Niabella beijingensis: one gene and its partner. The protein of the gene in region 1 binds, or shares a complex with, the protein of each later gene. Links are inferred from orthologs where the notes say so. Each region holds a gene or a part of one and is shown in the gene's direction. Other genes may lie near its edges.

Region 1 (7,499 bases):
GTTGGGGATCGTTGCAACCTGTCCTTGTTGATTCTGGGTAATGATATAGCGCGTATCCAGTGCATTCAGCAACTCCTGCGGCGGTTGTCCGGTACCAAAATACCGTTCAATAATATCCTGGTAGATACGCAGTTTTGCAGGGTGATACCCGAGGATGGAGCGGTGGAAATAGGCAGCATGATTGCTGTTGAATCCATTGGCCACGTCAAACACCCTGAAATGCGGGTCCTTATCCTTAAGGATCTGTTCATCGGCAGCTGTCTTTACAAAATTTTCTGCTTCCGCAGTTTCTTTCGGGACATAGTTCTCATCTGTAAGATATTTTTTATCAACTGCCCAAAGATCGATAAAAACAACCAGCAACAATATTCCTGTGGCCAATGCCGGCTTCAGGGTACCTTTTACAAACAGGTACAGTATTCCCGCCAATACCCCGGCAAATAAAACGGTTCTGAACAACTGCCCCAGGAACAGGGATTGCCGGGCTGATTTAAGACCGCCGATTAAAATCATCTTGATCTGATCGGGCAATTCCCCTGTCAGCAGTTCATCATATCCGGATGTGTAGGATTGTCCGATATAAACAAGCCCGATCACTACGATAAGTCCGCCCAGCACATACAGGACCCTTTTAAAATTCTGCTGCAGCAATTGTTTACCATCAGCTGAAAAGAAAAGCTGTTGTACTGTAACCACAGCCATCACTACCAGGGTGAGCTGCGGGATGACCAATGCCATCGATGGTGCGCGAAATTTATTATAAAGTGGCAGGTTGTGCAATAATATCAGGTTAAAATCGCTGAAATAACTACCCCAGCTCATAACTATGCCCAGTACTGTGGCTACCAGCAGCCCCCATTTCAATGGTCCTTTTACTATTGCAAAACCGATCAAAGCCAGCAAACAGATAATGGCGCCCACATAAGGAGGCCCGGAGTTGGATTCCCCGGGTTTAGCCATGCCACCCCAATAGCCGGGAAGCTGGCCCACCATCTGGGGAGCTGCGGAATTAAGCTGCGGAATATTCAGGGCTGTAAGGCGTTCAATAATGCTTTCCTGAGCCTTCTCTTTTAAAGGTTCCGCACTGCTTCCCCCGTATGCATTCGGCATTAGCATTACAAGCGGCTCGGGCATTTTCATACTGTAGGAAAATGCGTAATCTTCATCCAGCCCTTTTGTATTGGCGGCTGTCACCTGGTCGCCTTTTATCTCCACCGATTTTCCTCCGCGCATCGTAAACTCCGTATATTCTTTTGTTGCAGCATAACTCTGATAGTACGATCCAAGTCCGGCCAGCGCGGCAACGGTACTCAACACAAAGACAAATATGATATGCTTAAAGTCCTTTTCCCTGACCCATCGTACCAGATAAAACAGGATAATAAAGGCCGCAATGATGAAAAAATAATAATTAATCTGCGGGTGGTTCGACATCAGCTCCTGGTAAGCTCCCAACGTCGCCACCGCCAGCCCGATCCAGTAGCGTTTGTTAAAGATCAGCAGCAATCCTGCCAGCAGCAACGGCATAAACCCGATGGCATACATTTTTGTTTCATGACCGGCCGAGAGGATCACGGGATTATAGGTAGAAAATCCATAAGCCAGCGCCCCAAAAACAGCCACCACCGGGTTCAATCCCATCGCCAGCGCCAGTATATAAAAACAGATGCAGGCAATAAAAAAGAAATTTGCGGGATTGGGTAATCCCAATCCAAAAACCTTGATCAGATTCGGCAGTACCGATTTCCCTTCCATATAGATCTGATAATTGGGCATACCACTGAAAAGACCGGTATTCCAAAGCGGAGCTGTCCCCGTTTTTGCTTTTACATCCAAAGCATTCTGCGCGGCGCCCTTCCACCCTACAATATCATGTTGATTCAACACATTTCCTTCCAGCACCGGCTTGCAGAATATAAGTGATACCACTACAAAAACGACAACAGCGATCACATGCGGCACCAGCTGCTTTACCCAATTATTTTTCATGCGTTCCATTTAATTGTTTAGGGTTTACTGCTTATCATTCATCGCACAACCGGTAAGGCTTTCCAGCCGGAAAACCAGGGAAGTGCTGAACTTCAAACATTAAACCCTTTAAGTTTGGGCAAAATAATGCTATTTTACAAGAAATTAGCTTATGCGTTGGTTAATATTTTTGTCCCGGGTGGCCTTTATTTGCGGCATTATGGTCATTTTGGCGTTCACCCTGTTGTTTGTTGAGTGGAACAAGGGAGAAACCGTGAGCTCCACCATTATTACGTCCGGATATGCACTCGGACTGGTCTTTATACCGCTTATCAACCTGATCTACCTGGTCTGCTGGATCACCGGTAAGAAGCCCGGCAGCGTGGTACCGCGGTGGCTCCTGCTTTTCAATATCGCCTGCCTCTTTCTTATTTTTGCATACATTTTTTATATTAATGATCCATACTATCACCAAAAATAAACCAACCCGCCTCTACATCCTGCTGGGTTGCTTTTTTGTAGCCAATGCCATTGTTGCCGAAGTAGTGGGGGTAAAGATCTTCTCCCTGGAGAAAACGATCGGTATAACGCCATTTAACCTCAACCTTTTCGGTAATTCCTTTTCCTTTAATCTTACGGCGGGGGTGCTTCTGTGGCCCGTGGTATTTATTATGACCGATATCATCAACGAATACTACGGGATGAAAGGCGTCCGTTTCCTCTCCTATCTGGCGGCAGCATTGATCGGATATACCTTTATTATGTTCCAGGGGGCTATTTTCTTAACACCCGCCGACTTCTGGGTGTCCAATTTCACTCAAAACAATGTTCCCAATGCGGATCATGCGTACCGGGTGGTGCTCGGACAGGGATCCTGGATCATTATCGGGTCGCTTGGCGCCTTTTTGCTGGGGCAGATCCTCGATGTGGCCGTTTTTCACCGGATCAAAAAAGCCACAGGCGAAAAGGCCATCTGGCTGAGAGCCACCGGTTCCACGCTGATCTCGCAGCTTGTAGACAGCTTCCTGGTGCTTTTTATCGCCTTTTATGTCGGCCCCAGGGTATCCGCCAACCAGGGGGCGCCCTGGAGCCTGGTACTGGTGCTCAGCATTTGTGTGGGCAACTACATTTATAAGTTCATTGTAGCAGTGATTATGACCCCCGTGATCTATTGGGTGCACAACGCCATCGAAAAATACCTGGGACATGAAACAGCAGCCGAAATGAAGCGACAGGCAATGAGCGATTAGCAGGAAAAGCCTCCGTTAATATTTTACGGCTATTTCTTTCATCTATTCAACTTTTCAACTTAACTTTGCGTGATTTTTTAATTCCCAAAAAAGATAAATGACAGCTACTCCTGCGATTTTACTGCTAGAAGACGGAACCGTATGTACCGGCAAAGCTTTTGGTGCCATCGGCACCACCACCGGTGAAATTTGTTTCAATACCGGTATGACCGGATACCAGGAAGTTTTTACCGATCCCAGCTATTACGGTCAGATCGTGATCATGAATGCCGTACATGTCGGGAATTATGGGGTGATTGATGAAGATGTGGAGTCGGACAGTGTAAAAATTCTGGGGGTCATTGCCAAAAACCTGAACGAGAATTATTCCCGCAGACGGGCAGTTGGTTCACTTGATGAGTACCTGAAAAAGAACAATATCGTCTCCATCCATGATGTGGATACCCGGGCACTGGTGACCCATATCCGCACAAAAGGCGCGATGAACTGTATCATTTCTTCTGAGATCTTTGATATTGACGCGCTGAAAAAACGCCTGGCGGAGGTACCGTCGATGGACGGACTGGAGCTGGCCTCCAAAGTAAGCACCCAAGAGGTCTATGAATCCGGTGACCCGCAGGCAGGCATCCGCATTGCGGTAATGGATTACGGAATTAAACGCAATATCGTTAAATGCATGACCGATCGCGGCGCTTTTGTAAAAGTATTCCCTGCCAAAACACCCCTGGAAGAAGTAAAAGCCTTTAACCCCGATGGCTATTTTATTTCCAATGGCCCCGGCGATCCCGCTGCTATGAACTATGCGGTGGAACAGTTGAAACAGATACTGGAGGAAGGCAAGCCGATGTTCGGCATCTGCCTGGGACACCAGCTGCTGGCACTGGCCAATGGTATTTCTACTTTTAAAATGCACCACGGCCACCGCGGATTGAATCATCCGGTAAAAAATTTAATTACAGGCAGATCAGAAATAACCACTCAGAATCATGGATTTGGCGTAGATCCCGAATCGGTCAAACAGTCGGAACTGGTGGAGATCACACATGTGAACCTGAACGACCGGTCTATTGAAGGCATACGGGTCAAAGGAAAGCCTGCGTTCTCAGTACAATACCACCCCGAAAGCACACCCGGCCCCTACGACTCGAGATACCTGTTTGACGAATTTATCAATCTCATCAAGCAATCAATAAATAATTAAACAGAGCGCTCCGGAAACGGAGCGTTTTTATTGTGCGGTGGCACCCGTCAGTGTATTACCATCCGTCGCCTTCAGCCGGAAGAAGATCAGTCCCGCAACTGCGGTTATGGCACCCATTGTCAGGAAAGAATACCGGAATACCGTCACCGGATCGCCGGACCTGATCCACGAAGCACTGCTGTATTTTGATAAGAGATAGGCGCTCACCGATACTCCAAGGCTCATGGAAAGCTGCTGCATTACCAGCAGCAGACTGTTGCCCGTGCTGGCGTTTTCATTATTGAGATCAGACAGGGCCAGCGTGTTCATTGTAGCCATCTGGATAGAGTTTACCGCACCAAAAAGCACCAGGTAAGGGATCAGCAATGGCAGGGGCGTATGCGCATCCGGGATCGAAAAAAGCGCGATGACCGCAGCGATGAGCATGGTATTAACAATAAGGGTTTTCTTGTAACCAAACCGTCTTACAACAGGCACCACCCAGGGTTTTACCATAATGGTGGTAATGGCGGACGGGATCAGCATCATACCGGAGACCATCGCCGTGTGCCCGAACCCTACCTGGAAAAGCAGCGGCAGCAGCAACGGCATTCCTCCGATCCCCAGCCGGGTGAGCAGGTTTCCGAAAACACCGATGCGCAGGGTGCGGATGCGGATCAGGTGCAGGTCGATCAACGGATACCGCAGTTTTTTGAAATGCCGGTAATAAGCATGCATTAAAACGATCCCTAACACGGCGACGCCTATGAGGTACCAACCCTCCACGATCTTTTCGGAACCCAGCTCGATGGCCACCGTGATACAGATCAGCGAGCCGCCAAATAAAATCATCCCCACCGTATCAAAAGGTTTGCCCCTGTAAATATAATTGGGCATCACTTTCCAGGCGAAGGTCATCCCCAGGATCCCCACAGGGATATTAATCAGAAAGATCCAGTGCCAGCTCGCTACATCCACCAGCCATCCTCCCAGTGTAGGACCGATAATAGGCCCTACCAGACCGGGGATCGTAATGAAATTGATCACCCCCAGCAGTTTGTCTTTTGAATAGGTATAAAGTATGGCCAGCCGGGCCACCGGCACCATCATGGAAGCCCCAACCGCCTGTACCACCCGGGAGAGGATCAATACGGTCAGACTGGTGGAAAGCGCACTGAACAATGAGCCGAGGGTGAACAGTCCCACCGCCCAGATAAAGATCTTCCGGGAGCCAAAATGATCCGACATCCAGCCGCTCAGCGGGATCAGCAGCGCCAGGATCAGCACATAGCTTACAATGATGGACTGCATGGTTAACGGCGAACGGTGCAGGTCTGCGGCAATCGAAGGCAAGGCTGTATTGAGAATGGTTCCGTCCAGCGACTGCATAAAAATAGCCAGCGCTGCGATCCAGGGCAGGTATCGGTAAACCACCGGTGAATTTTCAATTGCCAAAATATACCAGTTTTAAATACAATAAGAAACGCTCAGGGCTGCAATTGCTGCTGCACCCACTGACCGTCCTTTTGTTCATAAAGGTTACGGTGGTGCAAACGGGTTTCTGAAAAACGCATCAGCTCTATCCGTGCCGGTGTTATGGCATAACCACCCCATCCTTCAGGACGTGCCACCTGTCTGTGTTTGCCGGCTGCCAGCGCTTCCCGAAGTGCTTCGTGCATTTTATCGTAATCCCCCAGCGGTGCGCCCTGCCTGCTGATCACGGATACAAGCTGGGCCGCTGTATCCCGTTCAGCAAAATAAACTGCGGCCTCCTCCGGATCTATGGGTACGGCAACACCCTGCACCCGCACCTGCTTTGCACTGCAGGGCCACCAGAATGCCAGCGCCACTTTATTATCAACCGCGATCTCCTGTCCTTTCCGGGAGTCTGTCAGACCGGTAATAATAAAAGCTCCGTTCTTTATTTCTTTCAGTGAAACAAACCGGCTGTTCGGAAAGTTATCCAAACCTAAGGTGGTCAAACAACAGGCCCCCGGTAATGCTGCCCCGGACAGCGTTTTTTCTTCCAGGTACCATTCCTTAAAAAGTTCCAGCGGATCCATGATTTTTTTTTATCAAATCTTTAATTCTCCCAGCCGCTGCAAGGCATACAACATGCAGGTCACATGCATCGACTGGATGAACGTATTCTTACGAAACATTTCCTTAAACTGCTCCATCGGCACCAGCGTTACGCGGATCTCCTCATTTTCGTCCAACTCCTGCTCACTGGTCTTCCTTCCTCCTGTTGCCAGGAACATATGCATCCAGTTATTATTGGTGGATGGATTGGCGCAGGTCTTCCCCAGGTATTCAAGCCCGGCAAATTCGTAGCCGGTCTCTTCTTTTAGCTCCCGTTTTATAGCCGCCTCCAGGCTTGCATCCGAATCATCCACACAACCGCCGGGAATTTCATAATGGGTCTCCCCGATACCGTGACGGTACTGGGCTTCCAGTATTACCTGGCCGTCTTCTGTAAGTGCAAAGGCGGTCACCCATGTCGGAAATTCATATACATAATAAGGATCCACTATTTTCCCAAGGGGCGTTTCGCACCGGTCCTTGCGTACGGTAAACCAAAGGTCCTTGAATAAATATTCGGAAGACAGGGTCTTCCAGTTCATTGCTGCCATTTTTGTTGCTCCCTTAAATAATTGATTTGTGCCACATGGTGTTTGCCATGCCAGGCATATTGTTGTAAATAGTAGGCCAGCGACTGTGGTTGCGGTGCATCCGGACGAACGACTTTCCGGGCCCACTGTGCTTCACCAAGGTCCCGGATGGTAGCATACCATCTTGCATGCAGGGCATACAGAAGCGTAATGGATGTATTGACCGGCAGATTTTTTACATCATCCAGCAGGGCCCAGGCCTGTTCATCGTAAGGCCGGATCACCGGTTGGACTTCGGTCAGGCCCAATTTAAACCGGGTGTAGGCGTTTATATGACTGTCTGCAACATGATGCACCAGCTGATGCACGGTCCATCCCCCTTCCCGGTACGGCGTCTGAAGCTGCGCCTCATCCAGGTTGGTGATGGCGGCTTCCAGCATATTTGGTAAAAAGCGGATAGCACCGAGGCATTCCTGCTTTACCGCATCG
Region 2 (8,039 bases), on another replicon or contig:
CTGTGAGCCGCCGGTAGTGCCGCTGTACGATATAAAGTCACCTTTTTTTACAGGGAATTTTCCGGGGGGAATGGTGAGATGCGTTTCCCAGGATTCTTCCTGGTACTGATAATTCTTTACATATGCTTCAAGATCGGGGCGGAAATCATTCAGATGGCCGTAGAGCGTGGACAATCCGTTGGGATGGTTGATGATGATCCAGCGACCCCAGCTCAGCGGTTCAATCCCCACAAAGGCAATATAGCCGTCTGCGGCAGCTACCACCTGCTGGTTCACCTTTTGATTGGTACGCACGTCCAGCCCCATGTGCCAGTGATTGGAACGCAGTTCCCCCATGTTTGCAACAATGTCCGGGTTCAATAACGTCGGCCACCGGAAATATTGCTGGGGGTACGCCGGCTTTTTGTAGAGCTGGGCTTGTGAAACAGCACCGGTTAACAAGAGTACGGAGAGGAAAAAAAACTTTGCCATCGGCTCAAATATAATAGTTATTATTTAAGTGATAAAGCGGTATTGGAGCAACGGTAACGGGTATTTGTAAAATTCTTAACAGTTGTTTCTAAACCTTTTGCGGTGTTGCTGCCTCTTTTAAATAACTACCAAAAGTTATTTTATGAAACACAAGCTCTGTTATCTGCTGCTGCTATTTCCGCTGATCGCAAAAACACAGTCCACCATCCAGGTAAAAAATACCTTGAACCATAGCTTTAATATCGTTCTGGAAAATGAAGAAGCCTATTTTGAGGAAAGCGGGGCAACAATAGCGGTTGCCAACCTGGTGCCCGGTAACTATTATTTAAAAATATGGGACCCTTATTTTGCGGAAGCATCTGTTTGTGAAACTATAATTAATATCCGGTCCGGTCAGCGGGTAACGGTATGGGTCCGGGAAAATATGAAGCTGGAACAGACAGTAGAAATGCTGAAAACAAGACCCACAGGAAATATACCCTCTGTTCAAAAGCCGGTAAGCCCGCAGTTGCCGGTTTATAACAGGTTGCCAAAAATGAAAGACCAGGATGCCCGCGCGCTTGCAGCCTCCATCAACGGAAAGGTGTTTGATAATGATAAAGAGGCCATTTTCCGTGCAGGAACAAAGTACAATTCATTTACAACAGCGCAGGTACGGGAGCTGATCAACAGCTTTCAGTTTGAAGAGAACAAACTGAAAATGGCAAAATTGATATTTCCGCAGGTGCAGGACAAACAGAACTACCACCAGCTAAAAGATTGTTTTCAATATATAGGGTGGCAGTCTGATTTCCTTAAATTTTTAAATCAGCAATAAATCAGCAATATGAATTACTTTCATGATCCTATTAATAAAGTATGAAGAAGATCATCACCACGGTTTGCGTTTTCTTTTTTTTGCTAAACCTTGTCACGGCGCAGCAGGTGAAACCAAAAATAAAAGACTGGCATTATCTGGATTATAAAGCGGACGGCTACCGTGGCATCAGTTTAAAACAGGCTTATGCACTTTTGAAGGGGCGCAAAAGCATCCCTGTCATTGTAGCGGTTATCGACAGTGGCATCGACACCTTGCAGCCGGATCTGAAACCGGTGCTCTGGCAAAACCCCGGGGAGATCCCCAATAACAATAAAGATGATGATGGCAACGGGCTGACTGATGATTATTATGGATGGAACTACCTGGGCGCGCCGGACGGGGAAAATCTTTCGGTAAGCATCAGTGACGACTGGCGCACCTACCATCGGTTTAAAGCACAGTTTGAAGGTAAAGACAGTGCCGCGATCCCCAAAGACCAGCAGTGGCATTACCGGGAGTGGCAACGGGCCGGCAGGACGCTGACGGCGGATTTTGACAGTGCTTCAGCGGTCATTGATAACCTGCGTGCAAACTGGGAGCTGGCAAACAGCACCAATGAGCAGCTGAAGAAAATACTGAACAAGGAAGTTTTTACAGGAAAAGACCTGGACAGTGTCCCGGTTTCGATCGCCAACAGGGAGCTGCTGACGATCTGGAAGCGGATACTCGCTCAGGAGGACATGAGCAATGCCGGTTTTATGAAAGGGTTCGGAGATTACAAAAAGGAGCAGGAAGATAATCTTGTAAAACGGACGACGGCTCCCGAGGATTACCGGGGTAAGCTGCTGCAGGATGATGACTATGATATAACAAAAACAAAATACGGGAATCACAACCTGTCCGGGTTTGCCGGGTATCATGGAACCAGCGTCAGCAGCGTGATAGGGGCCGTCCGGAATAACGGGACAGGCATTGATGGGATCGCAGACAACGTAAAGATCATGATGATCCGGGGGATCCTGGGCAAGGATGAGTTTGATAAAGACGTGGCCCTGTCAATACGGTATGCCGTGGATCATGGTGCAAAAGTGATCAATATGAGCTTTGGCAAGTACATTTCCCCGGATAAAAAGTGGGTGGATGAAGCGATTGAATACGCCCTGTCGAAGGATGTGGTCCTTGTTCACGGAGCGGGGAATGATGCGACGGATACTGACACAGAGGATCACTATCCCAGTTCCTATACCGTCGCGAACCGTTTTTTGCCCAACCTGCTCCAGGTAGGTGCCAGCGGGGATGCCAGCCTGGGCACGCTGGTAGCGGGTTTCAGCAACTACGGAAAGAAAAAAGTAGATGTATTTGCCCCTGGCCTCGACATTCATTGCGCCATTGCCGGCAATGGTACACAGATGGCGAGCGGTACCAGCCTTTCGAGTCCGGTGGTAGCGGGCATTGCTGCCCTGCTGCGTTCCTATTTTCCAAAACTGAAGGCTGCTGAGGTAGTTGATATCATTCGCAGATCCGGGACCACGGTAGAAGAGCCTGTAGATAAACCGGGATCCGGGGGAAAAAAAGTACCGCTTTCCGAATTATGCAGTTCCGGAAGGATCGTAAATGCCGCGGGGGCGGTAAAGATGGCACTCGATCGTGAGAACGGAGGCTGGTAATGCCGCTGCGCGCTCTTACTACCGTTCGTTTTACATAAAATAAAAGTTCACAGGAAATTCTTCATTATTTACGCCTTCTTTTTCCTGTTTTAGGCATACCTTTGCGCAATTTATTTTTTTTAAAGAAAACTAAAAGATGCCCAAAGATACTTCCATTAAAACGGTATTGATTATTGGTTCCGGCCCCATTGTGATCGGCCAGGCTTGTGAATTTGACTACTCCGGCACCCAGGCGGCCCGCAGTCTGCGGGAAGAAGGGATAAAAGTGATCCTGGTCAACAGCAACCCTGCCACCATTATGACCGATCCGATGATGGCAGACCGTGTATACCTGTTGCCGCTGACCACAGAAAGTATAGAACAGATCCTGCAAGAAAATGAGATTGATGCGGTATTACCTACAATGGGAGGTCAGACAGCGCTGAATCTTTGTAAGGAAGCCGAAGAGCTGGGCCTGTGGAAAGAATACAATGTGCGGCTGATCGGAGTGGACATCAAAGCGATCGATAAAGCAGAGGACCGGGAATTGTTCCGCCAGTGGATGATCGAACTGGGCATCCAGGTAGCCACGGCAAAAACGGCCAACTCCTTCCTGGAAGGTAAAGAATTTGCCCAGGAGATCGGGTTCCCGCTGGTGATCCGCCCTTCTTTTACACTGGGAGGCACCGGTGGCGGCTTTGTACATGATAAAGATGAGCTGGATGAAGCGCTGAACCGGGGGTTACAGGCTTCCCCCATTCATGAAGTGCTGGTGGAAAAAGCAGTGCTGGGCTGGAAGGAGTTTGAGCTGGAGCTGTTGAGGGATTCTGCCAATAATGTATGTATCATTTGTACCGTAGAAAATTTTGACCCGATGGGTGTGCACACGGGGGATTCCATTACCGTGGCACCTTCCATGACACTGAGCGATACCGGGATGCAACTGATGCGGAATACGGCCATCCGTATGATGCGGGATCTCGGCAATTTTTCCGGAGGTTGTAATGTGCAGTTTGCCATGAACCCCGAAACCGAGGAGATCATTGCCATCGAGATCAATCCCCGGGTAAGCCGCTCTTCGGCCCTTGCCTCAAAAGCCACTGGTTATCCCATTGCGAAGATCGCCGCCAAACTGGCCATCGGCTATAACCTGGATGAGCTGGAAAACCAGATCACCAAAACCACTTCGGCCTATTTTGAACCGGCGCTGGACTATGTAATTGTAAAGATCCCCCGCTGGAACTTTGATAAATTTAAGGGGGCCAACGATACCCTTGGCCTGCAGATGAAAAGCGTGGGCGAGGTAATGGCCATTGGCCGCAGTTTTAATGAAGCGGTGCAGAAAGCCTGCCAGAGCCTGGAAAATAATGCCATCGGCCTGGGATATTATGGCAAAAGCATGATGCATGCGGAAGAGTTGCTGGAATACATCAAAACACCGAAATGGGATCGTATTTTCCGCATCAAGGATGCCCTGATGGCGGGTATTTCTGTAGGCACCATTTCAAAAGCGACCAACGGGATCGACCGCTGGTTCCTTTCCGAGATCCAGAAACTTTGCGTGCTGGAAAAGAAAATTGCGGAGTACACCCTGGAAACCCTGCCGGCAGAATTGCTGCGGGACGCCAAGGTGAACGGCTTCAGCGATGCCCAGATCGCCGAGATCATGGGGCATGGAAATACAGAAGAAGCCGTATACACTCGCAGAAAAGACCTGGGCATCAACCGGGTTTATAAAATGGTGGATACCTGCAGCGCAGAGTTTGAAGCAAAAACCCCTTATTTCTATTCCACTTTTGACGCACCTGCCAAATCGGACCTGAGCGCAGGCGACCTGGTGCATAATGAATCGACCGTTTCTGATAAGAAAAAGATCATTGTACTGGGCAGCGGTCCCAACCGTATCGGCCAGGGCATTGAGTTTGACTACTGCTGCGTGCACGGATTACTGGCCATTAAAGAGGCCGGCTATGAAGCCATCATGATGAACTGTAACCCCGAAACAGTGAGTACGGATTTCGACATGGCGGATAAATTGTATTTTGAGCCGGTGTACTGGGAGCATGTGCGGGAACTGATCGAATACGAAAAACCTGCTGGAGTGATCGTACAGCTCGGCGGGCAAACCGCCCTGAAGCTGGCGGAGAAGATCAAGGATATGGGTGTGGAGATCATGGGCACCAGCTTCGACAATATGGATATCGCAGAAGACCGCGGCCGGTTCAGCGATATGCTGAAGGAATTAAAGATCCCTTACCCGGAATACGGTGCCGCATGGACGGTTGATGAAGCGGTGCAGATCGCCAACCGGGTGGGATATCCCGTACTGGTGCGTCCCTCCTATGTATTGGGCGGGCAACGGATGCGGATCGTACTGAATGATGATGAAGTGGAAAGAGCGGTGATCAGCCTGCTGAAACACATCCCGGGCAATAAGATCCTGATCGATCATTTCCTCGACCGTTGCCAGGAGGCAGAAGTGGATGCAATCTATGACGGAGAAAATTTTCACGTAATGGGGGTAATGGAGCATATTGAACCCGCAGGTATTCATAGCGGTGACAGTAACGCGGTACTGCCGGCCTTCAATCTTACTCCGATGGAAGTGACCACCATGGAGCATTACGCGGAGAAGATTGCAAAAGCACTGGACATCCGCGGTCTGATCAACATCCAGTTCGCGATCAAAGACGGAACCGTATATGTAATCGAGGCCAACCCGCGTGCTTCCCGTACCACACCGTTCATCGCCAAGGCGTACCAGATCCCTTATCTCAACATTGCCACCAAGGTAATGATCGGGGCAAACAAGCTGACCGATTTCAAATTCGAAAAGAAGCTCAGGGGGTACGCGATCAAAGAACCGGTATTCAGCTTTAGTAAATTTCCGGGTGTCAACAAAGAGCTGGGCCCCGAAATGAAGAGCACGGGTGAAGCGATCCGCTTTATCAAAGACCTGAAAGATCCTTATTTCAGACAATTATATAAAGACCGGAGCATGTTCCTGAGTAAATAATACAGGAAAGATAATGATTCAAAGACCCGCGAAAGCGGGTCTTTGACATTTAAGCCGGTTCCAGCATGCGGCGCAAATAATTTACCTGCCCCAGGTGATAATTCAAATGCGCCAGCAGCTGCACCATTACATAATGATTGGGCCGTTTCGCATCATCAAAAGCGATCGGGTATTCCGCATCCATATCCAGTTTGCGCACTGTTTGAGTGATCAGTGGGATCAGTGTTTCCAGTTCTGTTACCAGCTGGGTTCTGGCCACATGTTTCCCTGAAAATTCGGCATCACGGTCACGGATATAACCGGTTTTAGCAAGTACAGTACCAAAAAGGTAATTCGACCCTCCAATAATATGAAGAGCAAGATTGCCTGCCGGGTTTTTCACCGATCCGTATAATTTCCACAGATCTTCTTCTCTTTTAAATAAATGGATCTCCTCCAGCAGCCGGCGGAGATCCCGCTCGTAAAAATCAGCCAGTACACTGTTTAACATCGTATTATTTTCCCTGTAAATTACAGCATCGGAACCACTGCGGGTACCGGATCATTGGTGACTTCTATTGTTGGGGATAAAAATAATAATGAGGAGTAATAAATATTTAACTGCTGCTGCCGGACAAAAAACGAGGAGTTGCTTATTTTTAAATAAAAATGGAACCCTTTACGATTCAAAGTATTGTTCCGGAAAAAGCATACAACACCTATGTGACCACCGCTGTCCTGAATCATCTTCCCGGCTTGCTCTATCTTATTTTTGGTCTGATCTGCTGGGTGCTGGCCGTCGTGGTCTGCGACTCCGGGACAGATCTCGACGTGGAACGCGCGGGATACCTCTTCCTGATCGGTCTTCTTTTTATTCAGAATCCGGTGAACAGGATCCTTAAGGCCCGCCGTGCCTTTAAGAAAGAACCGATACCACCTGCTGAAATGACCTTTCTGGAAGACCGCGTGATCATGAAGACCCGGTTTGAAGAAGGCTTCATAAAATGGGATGGATTTATCGCCGGCAGGGAAACGGCGGTATTTTTGATACTTTACCAAACCAGGCAGGGCGCCTATTTTCTTCTGAAGTCACTGTTCACCCCGGAACAACTGGCATTTATAAAATCCAGGGTACGGACGGTTGCATCCTGACCGGGCACAGGAACAGACTCGTTTTGTAATCCGTGTCAGCCGTAAGCAGCCGGGATGTCCGGGAATTTTATCGTATTTTCACAGCTTAATTAGTGCGATCAAATTTATGACAAATAAACAAAAACCGGTTATCGGTATTACCAGTGGTGATTTGAATGGCATTGGTATTGAGCTGATTGTTAAAACATTTTCAGATGCACGCCTGCTGGATATCTGCACGCCTGTTATTTTTGCGAACAACAAGGTGGTGAATTTTTACCGGAAAACGATCCCTGAAAGTAATTTCAGTTTTTATCATACCCGTGAGTTTGACAAGATCAACCCCAAGCAGGTGACCATTTTCAATTGCTGGGAGGAAGAGGTGAATATAACCCCGGGTACCCTAAATGAAACCGGGGGACGCTACGCGGTCACATCCCTGGAAACCGCCGTGGAAGCGCTGAAGGAAAAGCGTATCGACGGACTGGTGACCGCTCCCATCCACAAGACCAATGTACAGTCGGAGCAGTTTTCCTATACCGGACATACACCTTACCTCAAAACCAGCTTTAATGCCAAAGATGTGGTGATGATGATGTGCGCTGAAAACATGCGCGTGGCGCTGGTAACAGAACATGTTCCCATCAGTGAGGTAGCTCAAAACATTACTGCTGCAGCTATTTTAAGTAAACTTGCGATCATACACAGCAGTCTGCAACGGGATTTTGGCATCAGTAAGCCACGTATCGCGGTATTGGGACTGAACCCGCACGCAGGGGATGAAGGGTTGGTGGGCAATGAGGAACAAACGATCATTGCGCCGGCAGTAAAGCAGGCACGCAATAACAATATACTGGCTTTCGGCCCTTATAGTGCGGATGCCTTTTTTGCCAGGGGCCAACATGAAAAATTTGATGCGGTGCTGGCCATGTACCATGATCAGGGGCTGATCCCTTTTAAATCACTGGCACAGGGGGAAGGGATCAATTATACAGCC

Evidence for each region.
Region 2: the proteins of carA (region 1) and carB are in contact, whole or in part, in a solved structure (PDB 1KEE), measured with the Escherichia coli proteins. The link is inferred for Niabella beijingensis from one-to-one orthologs.

The regions. Positions count from the first base shown.
Region 1 is NZ_JAIQDI010000002.1:787,984-795,482, reverse strand. What follows is about bases 2,466-5,367. They hold carA (glutamine-hydrolyzing carbamoyl-phosphate synthase small subunit), read left to right. Parts: upstream 2,466-3,315; coding sequence 3,316-4,419; downstream 4,420-5,367. Other genes in these bases: K7B07_RS19415 (DHA2 family efflux MFS transporter permease subunit), read right to left, coding at 4,447-5,367; K7B07_RS19425 (queuosine precursor transporter), read left to right, coding at 2,466-3,218. Outside these bases: K7B07_RS19435 (YfhO family protein), read right to left, coding at 1-1,989; K7B07_RS19430 (hypothetical protein), read left to right, coding at 2,141-2,449; more of K7B07_RS19425, read left to right, coding at 2,424-2,465; more of K7B07_RS19415, read right to left, coding at 5,368-5,853; K7B07_RS19410 (pyridoxine/pyridoxamine 5'-phosphate oxidase), read right to left, coding at 5,886-6,461; K7B07_RS19405 (NUDIX hydrolase), read right to left, coding at 6,474-7,022; K7B07_RS19400 (YfiT family bacillithiol transferase), read right to left, coding at 7,019-7,499. UniProt on the Escherichia coli protein: Small subunit of the glutamine-dependent carbamoyl phosphate synthetase (CPSase).
Region 2 is NZ_JAIQDI010000001.1:2,938,569-2,946,607, forward strand. Bases 2,691-6,132 are described here. They hold carB (carbamoyl-phosphate synthase large subunit), read left to right. Parts: upstream 2,691-3,073; coding sequence 3,074-5,932; downstream 5,933-6,132. Other genes in these bases: K7B07_RS12325 (S8 family serine peptidase), read left to right, coding at 2,691-2,937; K7B07_RS12335 (DUF1572 family protein), read right to left, coding at 5,982-6,132. Also shown: K7B07_RS12315 (M23 family metallopeptidase), read right to left, coding at 1-471; K7B07_RS12320 (proline and serine-rich protein 1 family protein), read left to right, coding at 614-1,288; more of K7B07_RS12325, read left to right, coding at 1,330-2,690; more of K7B07_RS12335, read right to left, coding at 6,133-6,422; K7B07_RS12340 (YcxB family protein), read left to right, coding at 6,581-7,063; 4-hydroxythreonine-4-phosphate dehydrogenase PdxA, read left to right, coding at 7,170-8,039. UniProt on the Escherichia coli protein: Large subunit of the glutamine-dependent carbamoyl phosphate synthetase (CPSase).